One region of the Paenibacillus aurantiacus genome, then DNA from elsewhere that is predicted to be linked to it. Evidence: riboswitches for the same ligand, from Rfam matches in the RefSeq annotation. Region 1 holds a riboswitch; the other holds the start of a gene.
The links. Region 1 has a riboswitch for cobalamin ahead of cobJ (precorrin-3B C(17)-methyltransferase). Riboswitches for the same ligand answer to the same signal wherever they lie in the genome.
Positions count from the first base shown of each region.

Region 2: another riboswitch for cobalamin. It lies ahead of ACFFSY_RS27945 (ABC transporter substrate-binding protein); the one in region 1 lies ahead of cobJ (precorrin-3B C(17)-methyltransferase).

Region 1 covers NZ_JBHMDO010000027.1:41,051-45,264, reverse strand. Annotated here, with positions in the region: gene ACFFSY_RS16960 (sirohydrochlorin chelatase) at 1-533, opposite strand, end outside; gene cobJ (precorrin-3B C(17)-methyltransferase) at 582-2,462, opposite strand; cobalamin riboswitch at 2,657-2,904, opposite strand.
Region 2 covers NZ_JBHMDO010000044.1:226,544-230,757, reverse strand. Annotated here, with positions in the region: gene ACFFSY_RS27955 (heme ABC transporter ATP-binding protein) at 1-575, opposite strand, end outside; gene ACFFSY_RS27950 (FecCD family ABC transporter permease) at 572-1,606, opposite strand; gene ACFFSY_RS27945 (ABC transporter substrate-binding protein) at 1,607-2,611, opposite strand; cobalamin riboswitch at 2,797-3,044, opposite strand; gene ACFFSY_RS27940 (PAS domain S-box protein) at 3,180-4,214, opposite strand, start outside.

The sequences.
Region 1 (4,214 bases):
GCCTCTACGAGCGGATCGGTCACGCCCATGAAGGCGGTCTCGACATAGCCGACCTTCAGCCGCTCCCAGAACAGCCGCGAGATTTTGAACAAGTCGCTATTCGCGTCCGGATCGCTGCTGCCCCGCCCGACGACGAGCACCGCCGTATCGCGCAGCTCCGCTTCCGGATCAAGTCCGGATTCTCGCAGCCTGGCGGCGAGAATCTCCAGCACCTGATCATGCACGCCGATCGGACGGCCGTAGATGAATTGCACGCCTGCGTGCCGCTCCCTCGCTTCGTCGATCGCCGCCGGAATGTGCAGCTTCGCGTGGCCGGCAGAGAACAGCGTGATCGGAATCACCGCCACCCGCTTCGCGCCCAGCGCCGCGCACTTGTCAAGCCCTTGATCGAGCGTCGGCTTCTCGAATTCGAGAAAGCATGTCTCAACTAGAAGCCCTTCCAGCCGATCCGCAATCGCACTAACGAACGCCCTGACCTCATCATTTCCTTCGGCATCCCGGCTGCCGTGGCCAACAAATAATACTGCATCCATCTTTCGTCCGCTCCTCTTCCCCTGAGAATCCTGACGGTCTTTCGGCCGTCAGTCGCCGCATACCGCGTTATCGATCGCGAACACGGGCAAGTCCTGCTGCCTATAACCCTCGAGTTCTTTCACCCGCTTGAAAAACTTATGGAACCGCTCGTTCGGATGCCCTTCCTCCCGAAAGCGCGCCACGATCCGCTCCACCGTCGGCACGAGCGCGTCCGGTTCGATGCCTTCTGCGACGGGCTGGGCGGCATGCGCGTTGCGCCCAACCGTCTTCCCGCCCAAGAACAGATCGAACTTCCCCCGTCTGAACACGATGCCGATATCCTCGTTGACCGCGCCATAGCACGCCATCCCGCAGCCGTTGAAGCCGATACGCATCTCCTTGGGCACTTTCGCGCCGCCAAGTCCCGCGCCGAGCTGCTCCAAATACGGCACCGATTCCGCTTTCTCCATATCGCAAAAATCGCACGCCTTAATCTGCACGACGTCGCCGACCGGCGCAAGCGCAAGCCCGGCCTCGCGCAGCCGGACCGTCGCCGCAGCCGGGTCATCCGTCCGCAGGCGAACGATGAACTGATGATGCGGCGTATATTCCAGCTCGCCCGCTTCGCCGACGATTTCGGCGAGCAGCGTCATTTGGGCCGCGCTCAGCTTCTTGTTCGCAAGCCCCGGGCCGACCGCGAATTCGAAAATCGCTTCCTGCCGGAACGGCGCTCCGATGTCCGCCCCCGCGCCGATCGCATCAGGCTCCGCGCGTTCGACGCCTCGGCTTGCGTCGACAAGACGAATCGCCTCCATCGCAAGAGACAGCGGTGAAGTCTCGCCCGCGGAGATGTACGAAGTCGGTGAATTAGGCGAGGGAACCGCGGCCGTTCGAAGCGCTCTCTCCCCGAGCGAATGGCCAACGATTCGATCGACCGCTATCTCCCCCCTCGAAGCCGCCAGTCCTGCTGCCGTCTCTCCCGTCCCGATAACGGCCGCGCCGACTGCAATCGAAGTTGGCTCTTCGCCCAATTCCCCGTCCGCTCCTAGGCCTTCCTCGTCACTCGACACTCCGACCGGGCCCCAGTCGTCCTGTTCGCTCAAAACCCCGACTGTCTCCAGCGCCCAAGGCTCCGCTTCGGTCCGCAGCCGCTCGTGCGGGCGCAGCGGCTGCACGTCGGCGCCGAGCGTGTACTTCCGCTGATAGCCGCGTGGCGTGATCATTAGACCTTCATATACGCTCGTGGCCGAGTTGCCGATGATAACGGTCGTCAGCATCCCGATGTCGTGCTCCAGCATGTCGCCGAGCGTCGTAATCACGACATCCTGCCGGTCGCGGTACGCGCTTTTGACGATACCGACCGGCGTCTGCGGCGAACGATACTTGAGAACGATCCGCTGCGTCTCGACGATCTGGCGCGTCCGCCGCCCGCTGCGCGGATTATACAGCGCGATGACGAAATCCGCGGAGGCGGCCGCTTCGACGCGCCGCTCGATCACCCGCCAAGGCGTCAAATGATCGCTCAAGCTGATCGTGCACGCATCGTGCATGACAGGCGCGCCAAGCAGCGACGCCGTCGAATTGATCGCCGAGATGCCTGGAATGATTTCTACCGCGACGCCCGTCTCCCGCCGCCACCCCCGCTCCATCAGCACCTCGTACACGAGGCCGGCCATGCCGTAGACCCCTGCATCTCCGCTTGAGATTACCGCCACCACGCGCCCGGCTTCCGCCTGCCGCACCGCTTCCTGCGCCCGGCTGACCTCCTCGGTCATCCCGGTCCGCACGACCTGCTGCTCGCTCAACAATCCGCGGATCAAATCCACATACGTGTTGTAGCCGATGACGATATCGCTCTCCTGAATCGCTTCCTTCGCCCGTTTCGTGATATGCTCGAAGCTGCCCGGGCCGAACCCGACGATCAGCAGCTTGCCCGTTGTCCTCTCCATGCGATCCCGCCGCTCCTTCCTTGGCTTAGATGCCATTTTCCGCACAATACAAAAAGGCATCCCCAACACAAAATGTGTTAGAAATGCCTGTGGCTAACAAACGAATCCAAACGGCCGCCCCGCGCGCATGCGCATAGGGAGGCATCGTTCCTGCTTGTCCGATCTCTAACACCACCCTAATTCCGCGTAGGTTAACAGTGCTGTTGAAACAGGCAGGTCTCCTGACTTAAAGCGGTGCGGCGGCGGTCTTCCCGGGAGGCAGTCTCCCAGTGACTTCGGTTGCGTCGCACCTGTCGCCCGGCCTTCGATCGGCCGGCAGACAAGCTTCTTACAGTGGCGGGTCCGTGTCGGTTTTGCACCGAACTTCCCTATTAAGCCTCGGCGCGAATCATGCATTCCCCGCATGCTGCGCGCTCGTGGCACCTGTTCCCGATATGCAATTGTCTCGACCATCATACAAGAGCCTGCCATCATCTGTCTATGAAAATAATGGTACGAGCCCTGCGGCAGCGTTTCGCTTTCCCGGCGCATATCTTCCGCCCAATCCGGCCATCCTATTTTTGACGGCGTGAAGAGAGGTGTGGTTCCATTGAGCCAAATGGTGAAAGGACTCGACACGCGAGGTAAACGGAAGTAAACACATTTTGCATAGAAGCGAGGGGTTGTGCCGCAGAGCATTCTGAGGGACACGTTACCATCAGGTAAACCGGATTTCTAACGGATGTGAAACAGAAGTTGTCTCATTCTACGCATCGCCGTCGGAGAAGAGCCCTTAAAACGGGCTCTTTTTTCGTTCCCTTCCCTTCTCGTTCCCGTTCCCGACGTATTGCCCGTGGATCCATAAGCTGCCCGGCCTGAAGCATAAATACGCCGCATTGAGATCCATTCCGTCATGCATACAACCGACCGACTCGGGACATTCTAATTATCGACGGTGAGAAGAGAGGTGTGGTTCCATTGAGCCGAATGGTGAAAGAACACAACACTAGAGGTACACGGAAGTAAACACATTTTGCATAGAAGCGAGGGGTTGTGCCGCAGAGTATTCTGAGGGACACATTACCATCAGGTAACCGGATTTCTAACGGATGTGAACAGAAGTTGTCTCATTCTACGTATCACCGTCGGAAAAGAGCCCTTAAAACGGGCTCTTTTTTCGTTGCGCGCAAGGCCGCACGAGGTTTGACTGCCAACGCGTGACCGAGCACCGCACGTCGGAAGGCGAGCGCGGTGGCATCGCGGCTGCTTACGACACCCGGGTCACTCTGTAACATTTAGTCGTTCCCTCCCGCATAGAACCGCCCTTGTCCGGACATAATAATTTCGACGGTGAGAAGCGAGGTGTGGTTCCATTGGACGGCATAGTGCAAGGACTCACTAGAGGTAAACGGAAGTAACACATTTTGCATAGAAGCGAGGGGTTGTGCCGCAGAGTATCTCTGAGGGACACATTGCCATTAGGTAACCGGATTTCTAACGGATGTGCAGCAGAAGTTGTCTCATTCTACGTATCACCGTCGGAGAAGAGCCCTTAAGGGGCTCTTTTTTCGTTGCGCCCTAAGTCGAGCTGAGCTGTTGGTTGTGCTGATCCGTCGAGCTCCCAATAACCGGACGAGCGATTGGCTTGGCGCTTTGCCGCCTCTTCGTCTTTTCTTTGGCTCAATCCCGCATAGAACCGCCCTTGCCCGGACATGATAATATCGACGGTGAGAAGCGAGGTGTGGTTCCATTGGACGGCATAGTGCAAGGACT
Region 2 (4,214 bases), on a different contig from region 1:
ACGACGGTAATCCCCTGCTCGCGCTGCCACTGCTTGACCGTATCGAGCAGCTGCATTTGATAGCCAATATCCAAATAGGTCGTCGGCTCATCGAGCAGCAGCAGCCGCGGCTCCTGGACCATAACCTTGGCCAGCGCCACCCGCTGCCGTTCTCCGCCGCTTAGCCGGTCGATCTGCCGATCGGCCAAACCTTCAAGCCCCGTCAGCGCCAGCACGCGCGCTAGCAGCGGGGCGGGGTCGCTGCGCTCCTCGCCCATCCAATTCTGGTACGGGAAGCGCCCCATCGCAACCACTTCCTTGACCGTGAAGCCGACGGACGCTAGTCCGCCCTGCTGCAGCACGGCCACATGTCTGGCCAGCTCCTTGCGCGTCCACTGCCCCGCCGGCTTGCCGGCAAGCAGCAGTTCCCCTTCCTCCGCCTTCGCCGTGCCCGCGATCAGGCTGAGCAGCGTCGACTTGCCAGCCCCATTCGGACCAATGATACCGTACATCCCTCCCGCTTGAAAGCGAAAAGAAACGTCCGACAAGACACGCTTGCCGTCCAGGCTCAAGCTTAAGCTTTTCCCTTCGATCATAACGCGCCTCCTTGCTGCATTTTGCGTCGATAGAGCAGGTACGCGAAGAAGGGCGCGCCGATGAACGCCGTCACGACGCCAAGCGGAATTTCCTTGGGACTAGCCACAGTGCGCGCGAGCGTATCCGCCCATAGCAGATAAATCCCGCCGCCGAGCGCCGAGAGCGGCACGATAAGCCGGTAGTCGGGACCTACGATCAGACGGATCAAATGCGGGATGACGAGCCCGACGAAACCGACGACACCCGCAACGGAGACGGCCACAGCCGTCAGCAGCGTCGAGACGATCAAGACGGTAAGCTTTGTCCGTTCGACCTCGATGCCCAGATGCGAAGCATGCCGTTCGCCGAACACGAACAAATTCAATGCCATCGAATAGCGGATCAACACAACCGCGCCGACGGCAAGGAACGGCAGCACGAGCTGCGCATGTTCCCATCCGCGCGCGCTGATGCTGCCCATGAGCCAGGCGTTGATTTCGTTGACGACGCCTTGCGACATCGACGACATTAACGTCACGACCGCACCGAGAAACGCCTGCACGATCACGCCTGCCAAAATGAGCGTCACGATGTTCATCGCCCCCCTCGCGCGCGCCAGCGCCACGACGACCCCGAGCGTGGCGATGCCCGTTACGAACGCAATGCCCGGAATGAGCCACATGCCTACCGTGAGATGATAGCCAAATAAAAGAATGAATGCCGCTCCGACGGAACACCCCGTCGCGACGCCCAGTGTGAACGGATCGGCAAGCGGGTTGCGCAGCACGCCCTGGAAGCCCGCGCCGGCAAGCGATAAGCAAGCCCCGACAAGGACGGCAAGCACGATGCGGGGCAGGCGGACTTGGGTGACGATCGCAATCGAGCTAGAGTCCGCCCCCCCGTCTCCGTCTGCGCCCATCACATAATGCAGCAGGATGCGCCATACCTCGGATAGCGGCAGTCTCGCCGATCCGATCGACAAACTAACGACGATAGATGCGGCAAGGAGGAGCATCGCTGCTCCTCCATACAGGTACAATTTGCGCCGCATTTACTTGACGAGATCCGGATGCAGCTTCTTCGCGACTTCGAGCAGGCCTTCCGCCAAGCGCGGACCTACGCGAACAAGCGGATCTTGATCGACTTCATACAGCTTTTTGTTCTGGATTGCGGCGATCGATCCCCAGCCCGGACGCTTCTCGATAGCGTCGAGTATTGGGTTCTTCTCGCCTTCTTTCACATTAATAGACGCGTAGACGATGACGTCCGGATTCTGCTCGATGACCTTCTCCGGATCGATCTCGTACCAGCTTGCCTGATCCGCGATATTCGTGCCGCCCGCGAGCGTGATGATCTCATCCAGGAACTCGCCTTTACCCACCGTCCAACCCGGAGAGAACTCGAGGTATACCTTCGGCTTGACCGCGTCCTTCACGGCATCCTGTACTTGCTGGCGCACATCCTTCATATGGTTTGCGACTTCCAGCGCCTCGCTTGGCTTGTTCATGATCGCGCCGATCTGGCCGATCTTGCTAATCACTTCGTCGTACGTCTTCGGATCGGTCGCCAGCACCGTCAGATTAAGGCCGCGCAGCTTCTCGACCGCCGGCGCGTTCATCGACGAGGAGGCCAGCACAAGGTCTGGCTTGAGCGCGACGATCGCCTCGATATTCGCTTCCATACCGCCGACCTTCGCCTTCGATGCCACTTCCGCCGGATAATTCGAATTGTCGTCCACGCCAACCACCGCATCGCCCGCTCCGATCGCGAACATGATCTCGGTTTCGCTCGGCACGAGCGTCACGACTTTCTCGGGCGCCTTCTCGAACGTAATCTGCGTGCCTGTCGCGTCGGTTACTGTAAGCGGGTATACCGGGGCCGCGTCCGCCGTTTCTCCCGCATTGCCCGCACCTGTCGTGGCGTTGCTTTCTGTGGCCGTGTTATTATTCGCAGCCGCGCCATTATTCTCGTTCTTGCCACCGCAAGCTGCCAGCACCGCCAGCAGCATTGCCGCTACTAGCAGCATCGCCAATCTGTAGCCGATCGTTCTGTTCATGCTGTCCCCACTCCTCGTTCTTGCCGATATTGCAATTGCAACAAAAAAAGCACTCCCAGGACCGTGCCGGAAGTGCTTGCTGCAGACTTTCGCGCGTTCAAAGACGTTCATCCGGCTCAGGCAGCCGGCATGCACCGTATCGATCGTCTAATCCAAGCTCCAACACTTCCCCAAGTCCACGTGGGCAGCGTGCTATTGAACAGGCAGGTCTCCTGACTCGAAAGCTTGCGCGCTGCCGTCTTCCCGGTCCGCTAGGCGGCCAGTGACGTCGATAGGCTTCACGTTGTCCGCAGAACGGCCAATAGCCGTACGTTAGACGCTTCCTTACAGTGGCGGGTCCGTGCCGGCGTTGCACCGGTCTTCCCTTTTAACCTCCGCGTCGGACGCAACACTATGCATTCCTCGCTTCGGCACCTGTTCCAACATATGCAATTGTTCGACTGTAACTATATCACTCGGAGAAAAGGCTTGTCTACCCTTTTCGGCCGCGGACGGTTAACGAGCACGCCCCATGGCAAGAACCCCGCAGGCATTCAGCCTGCGGGGTCCCGATGACAACGCCTCTTGGTTATCCTTGACCTGCGCCCGCCGTTATCTTCGCCGTCTCGGCTGCTCGGCTTCCTGCGAGCGGAAGCACGACCGTTACCGTCGTCCCTAGTCCGCTCTCGCTGGCGAACGACATCTCGCCATGGTGTGCTTGAACGATGCGGTTACAGATCATAAGGCCAAGCCCGGTTCCGCTGCTCTTGGTCGTATAGAACGGTCCGCCGAGTTTGTCGATCAGCTCGATCGGGATGCCAACCCCCTGATCTTTGATCAGAATCGTCACCTCGCCGTCGCGCAGCGCGCGCAGCTCGATCTCAATCCGTCCGCCGGCCGGCATCGCCTCGATTGCGTTCTTGAGCAAGTTGATGAACACCTGCTTGATTTGATTCTCGTCGCAATAGATACTTGTCTCCCCCGCTTCGCTCATATTGAGGCAAAGCTCGACGTTGTTCATGATCGCCTGCGTCTCGAGCAGCGTCATGACCGCATGGAAGATGCGGATGAGGTCGTAATGGCCGAACAGCTGATTCGCCTGCGGCTTAGCCAGCGCCATGAATTCCTGGACGATCTCGTTGATCCGGTCCAGCTCCGCAAGCATAATATCGAAGTAATCGTGATGCTTGTCGAACTTCTTCTTCAGCAGCTGCGAGAATCCCTTGAGCGATGCGAGCGGATTGCGGATCTCATGCGCGATGCCTGCGGCCATCTGACCGGCGACCGACAGCTTCTCGGAGTTGACGAGCGCCTCCTCGGCCCTTTTGCGCTCCCGAATGTCCCGGTACACGGTCTGCACGACGATCCGTCGCCCCAAGAAATTGTGGATGCGAATGCTGGACGCTTCGACGTCGATCGTCTCCCCGTCCAGGCCGATCAACTTGCTCTCCACGAAGTCGAGCGGATCATCGGACTGCATGACCTTCGAGACACGCTCCGCGGCGGCTAAACGGTCGTCCGGGTGCACGAGCGAGCCTACGCATTGATACAGCAGCTGTTCCTGCGTATCCGCTCCCAGCAGCTTCATCGCCGCATTATTAATATAGATAATGGTTTCGCCGTC